DNA from 2 places in the Methylobacillus draconifructus genome. Region 2 is predicted to be linked to the other one. Evidence: riboswitches for the same ligand, from Rfam matches in the RefSeq annotation. Region 2 holds a riboswitch; the other holds the start of a gene.

Region 1 (9,934 bases), on a different contig from region 2:
AGCGGCAACAAGGCGACGTTGGGACTGCGGCCCTGGATGGAGTCCAGCAGCGTCTGGTATTTCAGGTTGCTGATGAAGATGTGCTTCTCATGGTCGGGCAGGCCCTGGTAGTCGATGCGGTCCTGCGACACGTCCACCTCTTCCGGACGCCAGAAGAAGGAAAGCTGCTTTTCGATCAGCTTTTCGAACACCGGATATTTCTGCTGGTCGTAACGCGCCACGTTGACCGGCTGCCCGAAGAACATCGGCTCTTTCAGTTGTTCGTTGTCGACCTTGGAAAAAATGCTGTATGCCATGACTTGTCCCGATATATCCCGTCAGGGCGGCGCATGGCCGCCCTGCTCTATTTAGAACGGCTAACAAAACTCTCCTGGCTTTGTTGCCCTGCCTTGTCGTACTCATTGTACTGCCTGCGGCAGAGCGCCTAGCCAGGAGCGCTTCGCTTAGTTTTGTTAGCCATTAATTAGTCCCGTTGCCTAGATTTTGCACGCGCCGCTTTCGCAGCCGTCGTCCCCAGCATCGCCGCCTTCGCTCGCGCCATCGCGGGTGTTGTGGTAGTACAGGGTCTTCACGCCCAGCTTGTAGGCTTGCAGCAGGTCCTTGAGCAATTGCTTCATCGGCACCTTGCCGCCTTCGAAGCGCTTGGGATCGTAATTGGTGTTGGAGGAAATCGACTGATCGACGAATTTCTGCATGATGCCCACCAGCTTGAGGTAGCCGTCGTTGTTGGGCAATGACCACAGCAGCTGGTACTGGTTGCGCAGGCGCTCGATCTCAGGCACCACCTGGCGCAGGATGCCGTCCTTGGACTGCTTGACCGACACCAGGCCGCGCGGCGGCTCGATGCCGTTGGTGGCGTTGGCGATCTGGCTGGAGGTCTCGGAAGGCATCAGCGCGGTCAGGGTGGAATTGCGCAAGCCGTGCGCGACGATGTCCTTGCGCAGTTGCTCCCAGTCCAGTTGCAATGCTTCCTGGCACACCGCATCGAGGTCCTTCTTGTAGGTGTCGATGGGCAGCAGGCCTTGCGAATAAGTGGTTTCATTGAACGCGCCGCAAGGGCCGAACTCGCGCGCGAGCTGCACCGAGGCCTTCAACAGGTAGTACTGGATCGCCTCGAAGGTGCGGTGGGTCAGCCCTAGCGCCGCATCGTCGGTGTAGCCGGTGCCGTTCTTGGCGAGGTAATAGGCGTAGTTGATCACGCCCACGCCCAGCGAGCGGCGCTTGTCGGTAGCGTTGAGCGCGGCCTTGACCGGGTAATCCTGGTATTCGAGCAAGGCGTCCAATGCACGCACGACGAGATCGGCCAGCCCTTCCAGTTCGTCGAGGCTTTCAAGCGCGCCGAGGTTGAACGCGGACAAGGTGCACAATGCGATCTCGCCGTTCTCGTCGTTGATATCCTCGAGCGGGTGCGTCGGCAGCGCAATTTCCATGCACAGGTTGGATTGGCGCACCGGGGCCAGCTTGGGGTTAAACGGGCTGTGGGTATTGCAATGGTCGACGTTCTGGATATAGATGCGGCCCGTGCCCGCCCGCTCCTGCATCAGGAGCGAGAATAGGTCCACTGCCGGCAGCGTGCGCTTGCGGAGGCTGTCGTCCGCCTCGTATTGCGTATACAGGCGCTCGAACTCGTCCTGGTCGGCGAAGAAGGCGTCATAGAGGCCGGGCACGTCGTGCGGCGAGAACAGCGTGATGTCGCCGCCCTTGATCAGGCGCTGGTACAGCAGGCGGTTGATCTGCACGCCGTAGTCTAGGTGGCGCACGCGGTTTTCCTCGACGCCGCGGTTGTTCTTGAGCACCAGCAGCGATTCGACTTCCAGGTGCCACAAGGGATAGAACAAGGTCGCCGCACCGCCGCGCACGCCGCCCTGCGAGCAGGACTTCACCGCCGCCTGGAACAACTTGTAGAACGGCAGGCAGCCGGTATGCTGCGCCTCGCCGCCGCGGATCTCGCTGCCCAGCGCGCGGATGCGGCCCGCGTTGACGCCAATGCCCGCGCGTTGCGAGACGTATTTCACGATCGCGCTGGTGGTGGCGTTGATGCTGTCCAGGCTGTCGTCGCACTCGATCAACACGCAGGAGCTGAACTGGCGCGTCGGCGTGCGCACGCCGGACATGATGGGCGTAGGCAGGGAAATCTTGAAAGTGGACACCGCATCGTAGAAACGCTTGATGTATTCCAGGCGCGCCTTGCCCTCGTACTTGGCGAACAGGCTCATCGCCACCAGGATATAGAGGAACTGCGGGCTTTCGTAGATTTTCTTGGTCACCCGGTTCTGCACCAGGTATTTGCCTTCCAGCTGCTTCACGGCGGCGTAGGAGAAATTCATGTCGCGCCAGTGGTCGATATGGTCGTTGAGCTCGTTGAACTCTTCACGGCTATAGTCGGCGAGGAGATGCTGGTCGTACTTGCCCATCTCGGTGAGCTTGGTGACGTGGTCGAACAAGTGCGGCGGCTCGAACTGGCCGTAGGCAATCTTGCGTAGGTGGAAAATCGACAGGCGCGCCGCCAGGTACTGGTAATCCGGCGTATCCTCGGAGATTAAGTCCGCGGCGGACTTGATGATGGTTTCATGGATGACGTCGGTACGAATCCCGTCGTAGAACTGGATATGCGATTTCAGCTCGACCTGCGATACCGATACGTTGTCCAGTCCCTGCGCCGCCCAATCGATCACGCGATGGATCTTGTCCAGGTTGATCGGTTCCCGGCGACCATCCCGCTTGGTGGCATTCATGGATTCATACTTTGTCATCTAAGGCTCCCTGTCAGGAAGCAAGGCATCCTCATGACCACGCATCGATTGCCGAGGCAACCGAGCAACAATCACAAAGCAGCATGACGGGCAAGGCGCCGACGCATCAGCGCAATACCCTATCCGGCCGAGGACACCCCGCCTCAAACGTTATGAAAATGATCTACGGCAGGTTTCCTGGCTCCCAGGTCCACATGACCGGCCTGTCTTCCCGGGCCTCACACTTTCAGGCCCAGTGACCCTTGTTGGCATGCCACTCACTGGTTACAGTTGCGGGGGCAGCTGCGGCTTGGCAAGGCACCGCCCTGCGACCGCATTCCCTTTTTCCGACTCAATCGAACAACCGTCGAACACCGTAGATGGGATGGACTATAGCGCAATAAAATGTGCTTGTGTACACTCAAAAACACTAGATATTGTTTTTTTGAGATATATGCAGGATTTTTAAGGGGAATTTTTTTGCGAATTTTTTACTCGGATTTTGGTCATTCATGGACACGGCCACCATGCCACAATCCCCTATCATGAAACGCAAGTTCCGCCAAGCCAGATAATGAAACCAGCCCTGAATCCAGAACCAAGCCGCGACGATATCGATGCAACGCCGGGATGGTTGTTGCTGGAGTTCGGCGCCAGCTGGTGCGGCTTTTGCCAGGCGGCGCAGCCTTCGCTCAGCGCGGCATTACGGCAATTCCCCGCCCTGCGTCACGAACGCATCGAGGACGGCAGAGGCAGGCGGCTGGGCCGCAGCTTCAAGGTGAAGTTATGGCCTACCTTGATCCTGTTGCGGGGTGGGACGGAAGTCGGGCGCGTGGTGCGCCCGGAAAGCCGGGAAGACATCTCGGCGCTGCTACAGGCGCACTTGCCTTCATCCTAACAATCCAGCGCTACACCCTTTTCAAGCCACCGGTTTACGGGCTACCAGGACAGTCAGATTGTCATCGGCCTTCACGCAACAAGCGTGACGCAACCGCACAGCGGCGTCGGAGACCAGCAAATCTTCGGCAATACTGGCCTCGCCTTCATTCAGGCCGCGCGCCAGCGCGACCACCTCGGCAATCTTTTCATCGGCAAAGGCCAGGCAGGACCTGGTTGCCGCATCCATCGCCTGCTCATGCGCCAGCGTCGCCGGCACATGCAGCAAGGAACAGCTGGGGGCTACCCAAAGCCTGTCGCCGAGCTTATGCGCCAATGGCTGCAACAGACCGAGGCTCTGCCTCAGGTCATTGCGCAAAATGCCACGGCCGTCCACGATGCCGGCGGACAATATCCAATGCCCAGGCAAGGCATTGAGCCATGGCGCCAATTGCTCAGGCGCACTGACCAGGTCGAGATGAATGCCGTCCACTGGCAAATGCGTGACAAAGCCTTGATAGCGGGCGACATTGCCGAAATAGGTGCCGAGCAATATCGCCGGCCGCTGCGTGCGGAACCAGGCATATGCGCGTTCGAAAGCGCCCAGCCATGCATCATCCAGGTCCAAGGCTAGAATGGGCTCTTCAAGCTGCAGGCAGGCAATCTTGCGGTGGTACAGCTCCTTCAGCAAATGCGCATACTGTTCCGCCAGCCTATCCAGCAGCTGCAAACGGTCGCAGCCATCCGCGCCGCTCAAATACAGCAGGCTGACAGGCCCCAGCAACGCCGCCTTGACCGGCATGGAACGCGCCTGCGCTTCGTCGAGCTGGCTCAGGAATTCATGGGCGTTGATCGTGAAGCTGGTATCCGCATCGAGCTCCGGCACGATATAGTGGTAGTCGGTATCGAACCACCTGGCGGTTTTCATGGCCGGTTGGACGGCATTGCCGCGCGCCAGCGCAAAATAGTCATGTTCGGATAAAACGCCCTGAAAGCCAAATCTTCTGGGAATCGCGCCGAACATCACCGCATGGTCGAGCACGTGGTCGTAAAATGAGAAATCCCCTGCGGTGATGAAGTCCAGCCGCTTTTGCTTGCTCCAATGCCGCTCCCGCAGACCCTTGCCTATTTCCTGCAATCCCGCCGCAGTCAGGTCGCCCTTCCAGAACGCCTCCAGGGCGTATTTGAGCGCACGTTTTTCACCGATGCGCGGATACCCGAGAATATGTGCGCTTGCCATACCCAATGCCTTGCTTGAATTTTTAACGAAACCGCGAATTTTCCGGCAGGCAAGCAATTTAAAAAAGCGAAAGTTTTTTTGGTAAAATTGAATTCATTTCATATCTATCCAAGCTTCTTATGCTGGAAATCCGCCACCTGAAATCCTTGATCGCGATTGCCGACACTGGAAAACTGGCCCATGCCGCAGAGCGGGTCTTCCTCACGCAATCCGCGCTCTCGCACCAGATCCGCGTGTTGGAGAAACATTACGACACCACCCTGTTCCAGCGCACCGCGCACGGCATCCGCTTCACGCCCGCCGGGGAACGGTTGCTGGCATTGGCAAAGGAAATGCTGGAGGCACAGGAAAAGGCCGAGCGCGACCTGATCCGCCTCAAGAGCGACCAATCGGGGGAGTTGAGGATCGTGCTGGAGTGCCACACCTGCTTCGACTGGCTCACCCCGGTAATGGACGCCTTCCGCCGCGCCTGGCCGGAAGTCGAGCTGGATTTGGTGGCCGGTTTCCATAGCGATCCCTGGCACTTGCTGCACGACGGCAAGGCCGATCTCGTGATCGGCAGCCTGCCGGAGAAACAGCGCGAACTCGGCGCGATTCCGCTATTCAAGTTCGAGATCATGGGGGTGTTGCCGCCCGAGCACGAGCTGCGCAACAAGCCGCGCCTGATGGCGGAAGACTTCGCGGGACAAACCCTGATCACCTACCCCGTGCCGGAAGAGCGCATCGACGTCATCCGCCAGGTGCTCAAACCTGCCAATATCGAATTCAGCCGCCGCACCAGCGAGCTCACCATCGCCATCATGCAATTGGTCGCCAGCCGCCGCGGCATTGCCGCCCTGCCCAACTGGGGCATACAGAGCTACGTGGAGCATGAGTACGTGATTGCGAAGCCCATCGGCCGCAAGGGGCTTTGGTCCGAGCTGCATGCGCTCGGCATGCCGGACGTCATGGCAAGGCCCTACACGCAGGATCTTGCGCGCATCATCCGCGATACCTGCGCGGAAAGGCTGAGCGACATCAGGCTGCTTTAAGCTTTTGCCGGCCGCGCTTCAGCCGGACAATGCGTTCAAGCCTGCATCGCAATCTTTGCCAGCTCGAACCCGAGCCACATCACCGCCAGCCCAACGACGATGCTTGCAACGACGTACGCGGCAGCAATGCCGATATGGCCTTCACGCAGCAATACCATGGTTTCCAGCCCGAAGGCGGAAAACGTGGTGAACCCGCCCACCAACCCGGTAAAAAGCAGGACGCGCATATCGGCTGAAATGAATCCCTCCCTCGAGGCAAGCCCGGCCAGGATGCCGATGACGAGGCAACCAATGATGTTGACGGTGAAAGTGGGGAACGGGAACCGCCAATCCAGGCTGTAGCGCAAAACCAAGCCTGAAAGCTTGAAGCGTGCAACTGAGCCAATTGCGCCGCCCAAGGCCACGAGCATTACCTGATTCATTACATCCCTTTCAAAAAGCAAACTTGGAAAATTGGAGCAGGAATTATATCGGCCGGCAAGCCTGGCCAAGCGGCGGCACGGAAGGCGGCTTGGGCCTGCTGCAGGACAGGGTCGAGCGATCCTGCCTCAGCTACCCGGCAGGAAAGGCCCGTAGACCGTATAACGGCAGGGCCGTTGGCGGCCTACCGTTCCCGGCTCAATCCGGGGAAATCTCGACCCGCTGGCCTTGCGCGGCGGACTGCATCGCCGCCACGATCGCCTTGCAGTTGCCGCGCGCATCCGCCAGGCTGAGGAACGGCGGCTTGCCGTTGAGCACGCAATCGCTGAAATGCTCGATTTCGAGGATGAAATGGCTGCTGGCGGGCAGGCGTTCTTCCCAGAAATGGCCGTCCTCAGTCCACCAGGTGATCACCGGCACGTCGCCCGCCTGCTGCCAGACGGTGTGACATTTCAGGCCGCCCTTGCTGCCCGTGACCTGGTATTCGGAGCGGCGCGAGCATTCGAAGCCGATATCGAACTGCCCTTGCCTGCCTTCGCCGAAATCGAATACGCCGCTGGTGGCGATATCCGCCCCGCTTTCCGTGTATTGCGCTATCGTCACGACGCTCTTGGGTTCGGTGCCGAAAACGCTGCGCAATGAATGGATGGCATAGGGCCCGATATCCCACATCGCGCCGCCTCCATGGTCCACGTCTTTTTCCAGGCGGTAGAGCCGCGCGGGTTTCATGATGAAGGAGTAGCTTGCGCGCACGAACTTCACGTCGCCGATCACGCCGGAACGCAGCAACTCCTGTACGCGCGCGAATTGCGGATGGAAGACGTACATGAAGCCTTCCATCACGATCACGCCCTGCTGCTGTGCTGCATTCGCGATGGCATCCACGTCGGCCACGGTCAGCGCCAGCGGTTTCTCGATCAGCACGTGCTTGCCCTTCGCAATCGCCTTCAACGCCCATTCCGTATGCTCGTGGTTGGACATCGGCAGGTAGACGGCCTCGACATTGTCGTCGTCGAGCAGCGCTTCCGGCTCGTCATAACTTTTCACCGCGCTTGCCGCCTGGGGCGCATGCTTTTGCACGGTTGCAGCGGCGGCACCCGGACGGCGGCTGGCAATCGCCACCAGCTCGGCATTGGCCGCATCGACGATGGCGGGCAACAGGCGCTCGTTGACGCGGGCCGCGCCCAGTATGCCCCAGCGCAGCTTTCGATCTTGACTCACGCGATCCTGACTCATGTGCGGTTCTCCTTTAACTATTATTTGAATATTTCACTCTTTGAAATTTTGTCAGCAAGCTTGGTCAAGGCTGCGTGCCGGGAAAGCCCGGAATCAACTCGGTATCCACCGTCTGGCTTGCAAGCGTGGTGGCGACGTGCTGCATCAGGTTGGGCGATGCGTAACCGTCCGCAGGCAAGGCATGGGCCAGTTGATAGCCGCGGATTGCCGCCTGGGTCTTGGGGCCGGGCAGGCCGTCGCTGCCGCCGGTATCAAAGCCCAGGTCCGTCAATTGCCGCTGCAGGCGCTTGACGGCATCGATGCTCACCGCCTCCTGCTCGGCCCCGGCGCCGCCAACCAACGCAGGCCCGCCCTGCAGGCGGCTGGCAAGGTGCGCCACTGTCAGCGCATAACTGGTGGAACGGTTCCATTGCATCACCACGTTGAAATTATCGAACACCATGAAGGCCGGGCCGCGCCAGCCTTGCGGCAGCACAATCGCCGCATTGAGGCCGGCTGGCAGCGCCGTCTGGTTCGCCGCCTGCACGCCAAGGGCCTGCCATTGCTCCACGCTGCGCTTTTGGTTGATGGCGGCCTGCTGCCAGGCAAAATCCTCGGGCAGCGCCACCTCTACGGCGATGGGCTCGTCGCGCTTCCAGCCTATCGAGCTCAAGTAATGTCCCGCGGAAGCCATGGCATCGGGGATGGATTGCCAGACGTTGATCCTACCGTCCCCGTCGCCGTCCTCGGCATAGGCCAGGAAAGTCGAGGGCATGAATTGCATGTGCCCGACCGCGCCCGCCCATGACCCCACCATGTTGCCGGCCTCGATATGGCCCGCATCGATGATGCGCAAGGCATCCAGCAGCTGGCTGCGGAAGAACGCATGGCGCCTCCCCTCGTAAGCGAGCGTCGCCAACGCCTTGGGTGTGGAAAAGCTGCCAAGCGTCTGCCCGTAATTGGTTTCCAGCCCCCAGAAGGCCAGCAATACAGCGGCAGGCACGCCGTACTTCTGCTCCACGGCCTGCAGCACAGGCGCTTGCTCCTGCAATAAGCCCTGCCCGCGCGCGATCTGCTTTGGCGTCACGCGGCGGCCGAGGTAGCCGAGGAAGGTTTGCACGAACTCAGGCTGCGCTTGGTCCAGCTCGACCACGCGGTCTATCGGCTGGGCATCCGCCAGGGCCGCTTGCAACGTCGCCGCTGAAATCCCTTGCGCCTGCGCATCGCGGCTGAAATCCTGCACCCATTCGTCAAAGCTTTGCCCGTCGGCATGCGACAGCACACTGTAAAACAGGCTGCAAGCCAATATACAAGCTAGCGAACGGCGCAATTTGAACAACGCTTCCTCCTTAATATTGCTGCAATGCTTAATGCATCATTAAATTAGGCACTAGCTGGCGACAATGCGTATTAAGAGCCGCCAACAAAACCCAGCGAAGCGATTTTGGCTAGGCGTTCTACTGCAGACAGTACAACAAGTACGGCAAGGCAGAGCAACGGCGCCAAAAGGGTTTTGTTAGCTGATCTAAGCGCGAACCATGTCTTCCCAGGCCTTATCCAAGCGCTTCACCGATACCGGGAACGGTGTCTTCAACTCCTGCGCAAACAGGGAAACGCGAAGCTCCTCGATCAGCCAGCGATAATCCAGCACGGCCGGCGGCACTTCATGGTTGGCCTTGCGCAAGCCCAGCACGTGCGACTCCCAACGCTCCCACACTTGCTGCACGGACTGGCCGCTGCGCGTATCGCGCTCTACCGCGCCTGGATACTTCTCCAGGCGCAGACGCATGGCCTTGATATAGCGCGGCAAGTGCTGCAGGGTTTCCCACGGTGTCGCGCTGAAAAAACGCTTGGGCAGCAAGCGCGCGAGCTGGCCTTCCAGCTCCTTCTTGATTCTGGACAGGTTGGCGGGAGCGGCGTTCAACTTTTGTGTGAGTTGCGTGTATTCCGCGGCAATCGCCGTCGCCAGCCGGCCCGCACCCTCGACCACCGCCGGCAGGCGCGTTCGCGCGCGGGTCTTCAGTGCCATGAAGTCCTGGTTGCTGCGCGGCAGCTCATCCTCGCCGATGAACGCCCGGTCGCTGATCGCGACCAGCATGTCCTCGCGCAACTCGTCCGGATTCATGATGTTGCGCAGCTGCAAGGCATATTGGTTGAAGCCGGGCAGGCCTTTTTCCAGCTGCTTCATCTGCTCCTTGAGCTCGAAGCGCATCAGGCGGCGCACCCCGGCGCGATGCGATAGCCGGGCGGCCAGCTCGGTATCGAACAGCTTGATGGCGACGCTGTCGGCGTTGTCCTCCAACGCCGGGTAGCCGGTCAACTGGCGTCCGTCGCGGCTGAAGCTCAGGGTCGGCGGCAAGTCGCCGAAATCCCACTGCTTGAGTCCGGACTTCTCGATGCCGGGCGAACTGCTGCGGAAG
Region 2 (9,934 bases):
AACCTGTACGGTTCAAGTGGTAACGACCTAAAGCTACGTTAGGTACACCCGCATCGGAGCGCGCACACTGTTACTTAACAGACCGAAACCAAAGCCAAATTTATGGTTCAAGGAATCTATGGCCCGAACAGCACCGCAGGGAACAAAGGGAAGAAGCCGGGATCCGTCAGGCCTCTGAAAACTTGTGGCAGTTGAACTGTCTTGGATTAAAAAACCGCTTTAAAACAGCTGGTTTTGATCGTCGCCGACGACAGTGTCAATCTGCTCCTGCATGGAAGCAATTCTACGCTTGAAATCGCCAATGTCAAAACCGCCGGCATCGGTCGTCAATAGCTCATGCGCGATATTGAGCGCCGCCATGATGGCAATCTTCTCGGCACCCACCACCTTACCGGTGTCGCGGATTTCGCGCATTTTCTTGTCGAGATAATCGACCGAGCGCAACAAGGCCTCGCGCTCGTCGTCGGAACACGCGATCGTCAGCTCGCGCCCCATGATGCTGACATCGACGCCGCGCACGCTGCTCATACGGTTCCCTCCGGAAGACGCTCGATCAGGGCCTGCAGCTTCTGGCTGGCAAGCTCCATGTTTTCCTTCATCTGCTTGTTGTCATCCTGGGAGCGCACAAGCTCCTGACGGAGCTCAAGATTTTCAGCCCGCAACAATTGGCATAGGGATATCAACTGCGCGAGCTTTTCTTCCAACGTGATCAAATCAGCATTCATGGCGCCACTATAATTGCAAAATCAGCACATGGTCAACTGCACCCAAGAATTTATGGCATGTTTACAATATCTTATATTGAAAACTTATTTCACCGCATAAAGAGCGAATCATTTATAATCAATAGCAAGTTTTGAGGTGTCCTTGGCCTGTTCATGGCGCAAGGGTGAAACTGGGAAACAGGTGCGTGGCATCCCGACGATGCGATCCACAATGCCTGTGCTGCCCCCGCAACGGTAAGCAAGCCGGTATGCCAACATGCCACTGTGAGAAGTTTTCATGGGAAGGCGGCATATCACTGATCTTGCAAGCCCGGAGACCGGCCTGAAGACGACTAGGAAGTGCTGCGGGGATGCGGCTGACCGATGACCATCCGGCGACGGATCATGCCCCCTGCACACTCTCATTCGTTACCAGCTCTCGCGGGGCCGCGAGAGCTTTATGGAGTTTGCAGTTTGATGTTCCGATTTTCCCTGGGCACCGCCCTTGCCGCAATCTATTCCCTACCCCTGGCGGCCAATGCTGCCGATCTCCGGCTGGAAGACACTATTGTCACGGCTTCGCGTACTGAACAGAAAAGCAGCGAGGTAATCGGTGATGTATCCGTCATTACAGCCGAGCAAATACAAAAGGCTGGCCAGTCCACGCTGGCAGAGTTACTGGCGATGCAGCCTGGCATCGAAATGAGCAGTAACGGCGGCGTTGGCAAATCGACCAATATCTACATGCGCGGCGCCAACACTACGCACACTCTGATTCTGATTGACGGCGTACGCATCAGCTCTGCCACTACCGGCGAAACTGCCATTCAACACATTCCCCTGAGCCAGATTGATCATGTGGAAATCCTGCGCGGACCGGCCAGCAGCATGTATGGAGCTGACGCCATTGGCGGCGTCATCCAGATATTCACCAAGAAAGGCCAAGGCGCGCCTAAATTCAATGCATCAGTAGGACTCGGCACCTACGGTACGGCAATCGGTGAAGCAGGCGTAAACGGCCGCATAGGCAATACCAGCTACAGCCTGCAAGGCGGCATGACCCATGTGCATGGCATCAATGCCGTTCGCAACAAAAATGTGGTCAGTTATAACGCAGATGCCGATGGTTTTCGCAACCAGAACCTCAGTGCGAACATCAGCCAGCACCTCACGGAAAACCACGAAATTGGGCTGAACATTCTGGTGACCGACAGCCGGAATTTCAATGATGGCGGATCCTCACGCACTACCGCCAGATATGATTACTTCCTTGACCAGACCTTGTCGAGTTATACCCTATTCAGTAAAAACCGTTTCACCGATGCATGGGCCAGCACATTCAGCATTGCAAGAAGCATTGACGATCTATCGTCCTACACCAAGCGTCCGGCATCAACCACCGAAAGCATGATCAAGACCACCCAGGATCAATACATCTGGCACAACATATTGACTACGAAAGCCGGGGTATTCAACATCGGCGTGGAACGGCGGGAGCAGAAAGTCGAATCCAACGCCACGCCCGCCCTGCTGGTGACGGAGCGGGATATCCAATCCTATCTCGCCGGCTGGCAAAGACAATTTGATCAACACCGCGTCCAGATCAACCTGCGCAATGATGACAACTCCCAGTTTGGCAACAAAACCACTGGCAATATCGGCTACGCCTATCAAATCACACCACAGTGGAAAGCCAGCGCCAGCTTTGGCACCGCTTTCGCCGCGCCAACATTCAACCAGCTCTACGCTCCCGCGACCGCGTTCGGTGGCGTGACTTATGCCAGCAATCCCGACCTCAAACCTGAAGAGTCCCGCAACAAGGAAATCGGATTGCAGTATGAAAACGGCCAGCATGCGGCCGGCGTGTTGTATTACCACAATGATATCGACAACCTGATTACCCGCACGGCATCGGGCAACTTCCGGCAAACAGTCAATATCGACCAGGCAAGGTTACGAGGCCTCACATTGAATCTGCGAACATCAATTGCAGGATTTATTATTAGAGCAAATGCTGATTTCCAGCGTCCTGAAGATGCCGGGAATGGTAACCTGCTACCTCGCAGAGCAAAAGAGCATGGGACACTGTCTCTCGCCAAATCATTTGGCGCTTGGGAGTGGGGAAGTGAAATTATCACATCCGGTCATCGTTTCAACGATACGTCCAACACTGAACGCCTCTCCGGCTATACCCTGGTCAACCTATACGGCAACTACCGCATCAACGACGACTGGTCCGTGAATACGCGCGTCAACAACCTGTTCGACCGCAAGTACGAATTGGCAAAGGATTACGGCACGTTTGGCGCCAACCTGTTTGTATCCGTGCGCTATGCGCCTACGCTGTAAATCCTCTGGCGGCTGCGGATTTCGGTTAAAATTCAGTGTTTTTGATCATTGACCCAGCCCCAAGGAAGACAACCATGCTGACACTCAACAAGAATCACCAGATCATGATCGGCCTCGTACTGGCCGCCTTGCTCATCGTGACCCGCGGCCATCATTTCGCCGCGATCAACCACCTGCCCAGCGCATCCTGGGCGGTATTCTTCCTGGCCGGGGTCTATCTGCGCCCGGCCTGGACATTCCCTGCCCTGCTCGGCCTGGCCGCCGCGCTCGATTTCGCCGCCGTGACCTGGGGCGGCGTGGATAATTTCTGCACTTCACCTGCCTACGGTTTCCTGTTGCCTGCCTACGGTACGCTCTGGCTCGGCGGGCGCTGGTTCGCCAAGTACTACCAGTTCGCTTTCAAGAGCCTGGCCACGCTGGCTGCTACCGTGGTCGCCAGCAGCTTCGTCTGCCATCTGTTCTCCAGCGGTGGCTTCTATTTCTTCTCCGGCCGCTATACCGAGCCAACTCTAGCCGAATTCCTGCCGCGTATCGCCAAGTACTACCCATCCTCGTTGGGCACATTGGCGTTTTACGTGGCGACTGCCGTCATCATCCACATCGTGGTGAAGGCGGTATACGCTGATCACAAACGTACCGCATGACCGACCAGGAAAAACCAGACCTCAACCAGCGCCATTCCGAAAGAATGGCGCGCAAGAAAACCGTCATCGACGCCAAGATAGAGGCCGCCCGTATCGAGCGCGGCCTGTTCCTGGTCAATACCGGCAACGGCAAGGGCAAGTCCACCGCCGCCTTCGGCCTACTCGCCCGCGCGCTCGGCCATGGCATGAAAGCCGTGGTGGTGCAGTTCGTCAAGGGCCGTTCCGACACCGGCGAGGAAGCCTTCTTCCGCCACCAGCCCAATGTCAGCTGGCATGTGATGGGCGAAGGCTTCACCTGGGAAACCCAGAACCGCGAGCGCGACGTCGCCGCCGCCCAACAAGGCTGGCAGGCTGCGCAAGCCGCGCTCAGGGATGAAAGCGTGGGTGTCGTCATCCTCGACGAGCTCAACATCGTCCTCAAATACCATTACCTCGACCTGCAGCAAGTGCTGGCCGACATTGCCGCCCGTCCCGCCATGCAGCATGTAGTCGTCACCGGCCGCGCCGCGCAGCCCGAACTCATCGAGCAGGCCGATACCGTCACCGACATGACCATGGTCAAGCATGCCTTCAAGAACGGCGTACAGGCGATGCCAGGGGTGGAGTGGTAGGCTCGTGGCAGCCCGTTGCCCGGCATTGCTGCTGTCCGCGCCAGCCTCTAACCAAGGCAAGACGCTGGTATCTGCCGCGCTGGCGCGTGCCTGGCGCAACCAGGGCCTGACAGTCCAGGCCTTCAAGTGCGGGCCGGACTTCCTCGATCCGATGATCCTGCATACCGCGACAGGCAGGCCGGTTTACAACCTCGATCTTGCCATGTGCGGCGCGGACGACATTGCCGCCCGGCTATGCCAGGCTGCGCAGGAGTCCGACCTCATCCTCGTGGAAGGCGTGATGGGCCTGTATGACGGCAGCCCGAGCAGCGCCGACATCGCGGCACGGTTCCAGCTCCCCGTTGCGCTCGCTATCGACGCGAGCGGCATGGCGCAGACTTTCGGCGCATTGGCTGCGGGGCTGTTTGCCCACCGGCCTGAACTGATCCCCGCAGGCGTGATCGCCAACCGCATCGGCAGCGCCGGGCATGGCGTCTTGCTGCGCGACAGCCTGCCGACGGATATTCCCTGGCTGGGCGCATTGCAGAAACAGGAAGCGCTTGCGCTGCCGGAACGGCACCTGGGCCTGTTCCGCGCCGATGAAATCGACGGCCTGGAGCAGCGCATCGCGCAGGCCGCGGCGTTGCTGACGGAATCAGGCCCGTTGCCCTTGCCGCCTGAAACCGTTTTCGCGCCCCTCCCCCCTGCCAACAATGTGCAGCAATTGCTCGCAGGCAAGACCATCGCCATCGCGCGCGACGAAGCCTTTTGCTTCATCTATCCCGCCAACCTCGATTGCCTGCATGCGCTAGGGGCGGACACCATCTTCTTCTCGCCGCTGCATGACGAGGCATTGCCGGCAGGCATAGACGCCGTCTGGCTGCCGGGCGGCTATCCGGAGCTGCATCTTGAACAACTAGGCAGCAACCAAGCCATGCGCACGGCCTTGCAGCAGGCTTGGCGGCAAGGGCTGCCGATATTGGCGGAATGCGGCGGGATGATGGCGGTGACGGACAGTATCAACCAGCAGCCCGGCTTCGGCCTGCTGCCGGGCAATTGCAGCATGCAGCCGCGCTTCCAAGGGCTGGGCGTGCAATTCGCCGAGTTGCCGGAAGGCAGGCTGCATGCGCATACCTTCCATTACTCCAGCCTTGAGACGGCGTTGACGCCCTACGCACAGGCAATCACCCAGCGCGGCAAGCCGGGCGAGGTTATCTATCGCCACGGCAGCCTCACGGCGAGCTACCTGCATTTCTATTTCCCATCCAACCCTGCGGCAGTTGCCCGGTTATTTGCCTCATGAAGCATTTCTTTCCAGCCCTGCTCGGGATTGTTCTCGTCACCAGCCAGGCACCTGTCCAGGCCGCCACGTTGTTCGGCATGGTGTCCGACCGCACCGCCCCTGCCGCGGCCGAGGCGGCAAAGCAAGCCCTGCAGCCATCCGGCAAGCAGGACCGCATCATCCTGCGCACGCAATCCCAGGTGCTCGCTGCCGACAGCAAGACCCTGCAGCGCTGGCTGCGCGACGCCGATGCGGTATTTGCCGTGGCGGTCTACGGCGAGGCATCTCAGCAACTGCAAAGCCAATTGCAACAGCTTGGCGCCAGCAAGCCGCGTACCTTCATCGCCTTCAACGGCGAAAGCGCACTCTCGCTGCAAAGCCGCTGGCAAGGGGAAGCCGTCAGCAGTTTTTCCCATGCCAAGAGCCTGACGCTGACGCAGAACAATCTTTCTGAAAAAATCGCCAAACTCGCGCAGCAACACGCTGCCGCGCGGCAATGGCTGGGCCTGCACGACCTCTGGCAGGCGGGAGGCAACGGCAACTTCAGCGCTTTCATGCGCTATCTGCTGCACCCTTCCGCCAGCTTGCCTGCAATACAGCCTGAGCCGCTGATGCGATTGCGCCAGGGCGGCCGGGAAGTCAGCCGGCCCAGGATAGACAACAATCAGCCTGTGCTTGCCGTGCTGGACCTCAGCACCAGCGACCCGCAACCCGTGGATGCCATCTGTGCCGCAAGCGAGAAGCAGAGCCAGCCCTGCATCGCCATCATGGCGCGCTGGGGCGAGGCTTCGCGCGACGCCATCGCCAACCTGAAAACCCTGCTTGCGCCGGCCGCACCTAGCGGGCTGGTGGTATTGCAGGACTTTGTCGTCGGCGCCGCCGAGGGCCGCGAGGCCGTGACCGAGCTGCTGGGCCAGCTCGACGTACCGGTGTACAAGGCCATCCGCCTGACCGACCGCGGTGCCAATGCCTGGCAGCTTTCGGAAGACGGCCTGCCGATCAACTCGGTGCAATACCGCGTCGCCATGCCGGAAATCCAGGGCAGTTCGCAGCCGCTGGTGGTGGCTGCCGCCGGACCTGCCGCCATAGACAAGCTGACCGGTGTCGAACTGAAGCTGCCGCAGATTTTACCTGCCGAGGTGCAGTCGCTGGTCAGGCGCAGCATCAATTGGCAGCAGTTGCGTAGCAAGCCGAACGCCGGGAAGAAGGTCGCGCTGATCTACTACAACCATCCGCCCGGCCGCCAGAACATCGGCGCGGACAACCTCGACGTGCCCGCCTCGTTATTCGAGATGCTGCATGCATTGAAGCGTGCGGGCTACGACACCGGCGAATTGCCCGCGTCGCCGGAAGCGTTGCTCGACCTGATGCAGGAGCGCGGCGTCAACCTGCCGGAAGACCAGGCCGCACTGGCCGAGATGAGCCGGCACGTCAACAAGCTCGATACTACCGCCTACCTCAACTGGTTCGGCACCCTGCCTGCGCAAGTGCGCGGGGAGATGGTGGAAGGCCCGCTCGGCAAGCTGCATGCCGACCTGGTGGCGGCGCAACGCGCCGGGGAGATCGACATCGCGCGCAACCGCCTCGACAAGGCCATGCACGAGCTGCGCCACCTGCTCGAAGGCGCGGACCATCCGCAGCGCGACAATGCGCTCAAGCAGCTTGAGACGCTCAACCACGGCTATTTGCAATGCCTGGAAAAGCACACCGACTGCAACGCGCTGGCCTTGCAGAAAACCCGGCTTGCAGGTTTGGGCATCGAGGGCATGCGCGGCTGGGGGCCCGCGCCGGGCAAGGTCATGGTGCATGACCGCCAGATCCTGGTTCCCGGCGTGCAGTTCGGCAACATTTTCATCGGCCCGCAGCCGCCGCGTGGCTGGGAAGTGGACGAGGAGTTGCTGCACGCCAACACCACCATTCCGCCGCCGCACCAATACCTGGGCTATTACCATTGGCTACGCAGCGTGTTCAAGGCGGATGCACTGGTGCATATCGGCCGCCACTCCACTTATGAATTCCTGCCCGGCAAGGCGGTCGGGCTGGCAGCGAGCGATTACTCACGTTTGATCGCGGGCGACCTGCCGGGCATCTATCCCTATATCGTCGACGGCGTGGGCGAAGGCACGCAATCCAAGCGCCGCGGCCTAGCCGTGATGGTGGACCACCTCACGCCGCCGCTGACCTCGACGCCGCTCTACGACCGCCTGCTGGAGCTGCGCCAGGTGGTGGAAAGCTACGAATCCTCCAGCTCCGAAACCATGAAGGTGGAGGCCGCGCGCGAAATGCGCCGCCTGGTGGAAGCGCTGCAACTGCGCGCCGAGCTGGAAGCCAGCATGGCCGACGTGCTGGAAGTGCGCGGCATCGGCTACGAGCAGACCGACGACGACCTGCTCGCGCATGAAATCGGCCACTACTTGACCAAACTGCAGGAGAAATTCATGCCGCATGGCCTGCATATCTTCGGCAAGGATTGGCCGGAAGAATCGCTGGCATTGATGTTGGATTCCATGGCGCGCGGCCATGAGCAGGGCGTCAGCGTGGAAACCCGCGACAAGCTGGCGGCCTCGCCGCGCCTGGAAATGCAGAGCCTGCTGCATGCGCTTGAAGGCGGCTTCGTGCCGCCCGGCAAGGGCAACGATCCCTTGCGCTCGCCCGATGCCCTGCCCACCGGGCGTAACTTCCATGCACTGGACGGCGACGTGCTGCCGACCCGCCTCGGCTTCCAAATTGGCGCCAGCATGGCCGCCAAGGTGCGTGAGCGCGACAGCGTGCAGGACAGCGAAGGCGTGATCCTCTGGGCATCGGACGCCGTGCGTGATGAGGGCGTAATGGTGAGCTTCATCCTCAGTCTGATGGGCATAGAACCGGAATGGAACGCGCGCGGCATCGTGCAGCGCATGCAGCTCAAGCCGGGGATTGCACGTCATGACGTGATCGTTACCACCTCCGGCTTGTTCCGCGATCTCTACCCCAACCTCATGCAATGGATAGATACCGGCGGCCGCCTCGCGCTCGCCGCTTCTGCCAAGGCCATCCGGGCGCAATATCCTGCCTTGCAGCCTGCGCTGGAAGAAGCCTTGTCGCCGTTGGGTGCTGGCATGGCGGAAGGCGACGAGCCGCTTTCGGGCAACGGCGTCGCTTTGCAGTGGATACGCCGCACCCAGGCGCATCAACAACAAGGTATGGCATTGCCGCAGGCTGGGCGCGAGGCTGCGTGGCGCATTTTCGGCGACGCGCCGGGCGCTTACGGCACCGGCGTCAACCGCCTCACCGAGCGCTCGGGCACCTGGAAGGACCGCAGCGAGCTCGGCCAGGCCTATCTCACGCGCATGGGCCACGCCTACGGGCTGGATGCCCAGGGCCAGCCCGCGCAGGATATATTCAAGACCGCGCTCACCAGCATCGCCAACACCTATCACGGCCGCGCCTCCAACCTCTACGGCTTGATGGACAACAACGACGCCTTCGACTACCTCGGCGGCCTGTCGCTCGCGACTGAAACCGTGACCGGCAAGCGCCCCACCGCGCGTATCCTCAATCACACCGATCCGGACAACCTCAGCGACGACCCGCTGGAAACTGCCTTGCTGATGGAATTGCGCGGGCGCTACCTCAACCCGGCCTGGATACGCCCGCTGATGCAGCACGGCTATGCGGGCGCGCGCACCATGGGGCAGGAGTTCATGGAAAACCTCTGGGGCTGGCAGGTCACGCGCCCAGACATCATCAAGGACTGGGCCTGGGACGAGGTGAAGAAAGTCTATATGGACGACAACCTGCAGCTCGGGCTCAAGCCTTTCCTCGAACAAAAGCACAACGCGCAGGTCAAGACGCACATGCTCGCCATCATGATGGTGGCCGCGGAAAAAGGCTTCTGGCATGCGGATGAACAGACCTTGCGCCAACTGGGCGGCGATCTGGCAAGGCTGGTCAACAAGAACGGCCTGCCCGGCAGCGGGCATACCTCGCCCAATCACCCGATGTGGCAATGGCTAGGCCAATACCTCGACGGCGATACTGCCGCCGCCTTGCAGCAAACCTTGGCCAAGGCGCGCGGCGACGCAACGCCCGGTTATGCGGATGCAGGTGCCTCGGTTGCGGAGCAGACTGTAATCGAGGCAGAGCAGGCCGCACCTGCGCCGGAAGAGGCCGCACCGGCGCAACAGCAGCAAGCCAAACCGGTTGCGCAGCCGAAACCGCAACCCGAGTCTGCCAAGCCAGCACCGCCGCAGCGCGCCTTCGAGGTCGCCATCAAGTCGGTGCAGGAATACTGGTATTGGTGGCTGGCATTGCTGCCTGTATTCGCCGCCGGGCTCTGGTTCGGCACGCGCAAGCCAAAGTTGTAATCCATACACAGGACGGAAC

Evidence for each region. Region 2 has a riboswitch for cobalamin ahead of ACJSDX_RS09215 (TonB-dependent receptor domain-containing protein). Riboswitches for the same ligand answer to the same signal wherever they lie in the genome.
Region 1: it holds a riboswitch for cobalamin, as region 2 does, so the genes downstream of both, nrdA (class 1a ribonucleoside-diphosphate reductase subunit alpha) here and ACJSDX_RS09215 (TonB-dependent receptor domain-containing protein) in region 2, are expected to answer to the same signal.

Annotation. Positions count from the first base shown of each region.
Region 1 is NZ_JBJQII010000003.1:113,105-123,038, forward strand. Features, by position in the region: gene nrdB (class Ia ribonucleoside-diphosphate reductase subunit beta) at 1-296, opposite strand, end outside; gene nrdA (class 1a ribonucleoside-diphosphate reductase subunit alpha) at 477-2,753, opposite strand; cobalamin riboswitch at 2,904-3,116, opposite strand; gene ACJSDX_RS07020 (thioredoxin family protein) at 3,307-3,630, shown strand; gene ACJSDX_RS07025 (hypothetical protein) at 3,652-4,848, opposite strand; gene ACJSDX_RS07030 (LysR family transcriptional regulator) at 4,968-5,879, shown strand; gene crcB (fluoride efflux transporter CrcB) at 5,915-6,301, opposite strand; gene ACJSDX_RS07040 (Gfo/Idh/MocA family protein) at 6,498-7,535, opposite strand; gene ACJSDX_RS07045 (lytic murein transglycosylase) at 7,600-8,853, opposite strand; gene hrpA (ATP-dependent RNA helicase HrpA) at 9,040-9,934, opposite strand, start outside.
Region 2 is NZ_JBJQII010000004.1:69,336-79,269, reverse strand. Features, by position in the region: RNA gene ssrS (6S RNA) at 1-145, opposite strand, end outside; gene ACJSDX_RS09225 (cell division protein ZapA) at 220-528, opposite strand; gene ACJSDX_RS09220 (hypothetical protein) at 525-725, opposite strand; cobalamin riboswitch at 843-1,065, shown strand; gene ACJSDX_RS09215 (TonB-dependent receptor domain-containing protein) at 1,182-3,053, shown strand; gene ACJSDX_RS09210 (hypothetical protein) at 3,128-3,697, shown strand; gene cobO (cob(I)yrinic acid a,c-diamide adenosyltransferase) at 3,694-4,308, shown strand; gene ACJSDX_RS09200 (cobyrinic acid a,c-diamide synthase CobB) at 4,313-5,590, shown strand; gene ACJSDX_RS09195 (cobaltochelatase subunit CobN) at 5,587-9,915, shown strand.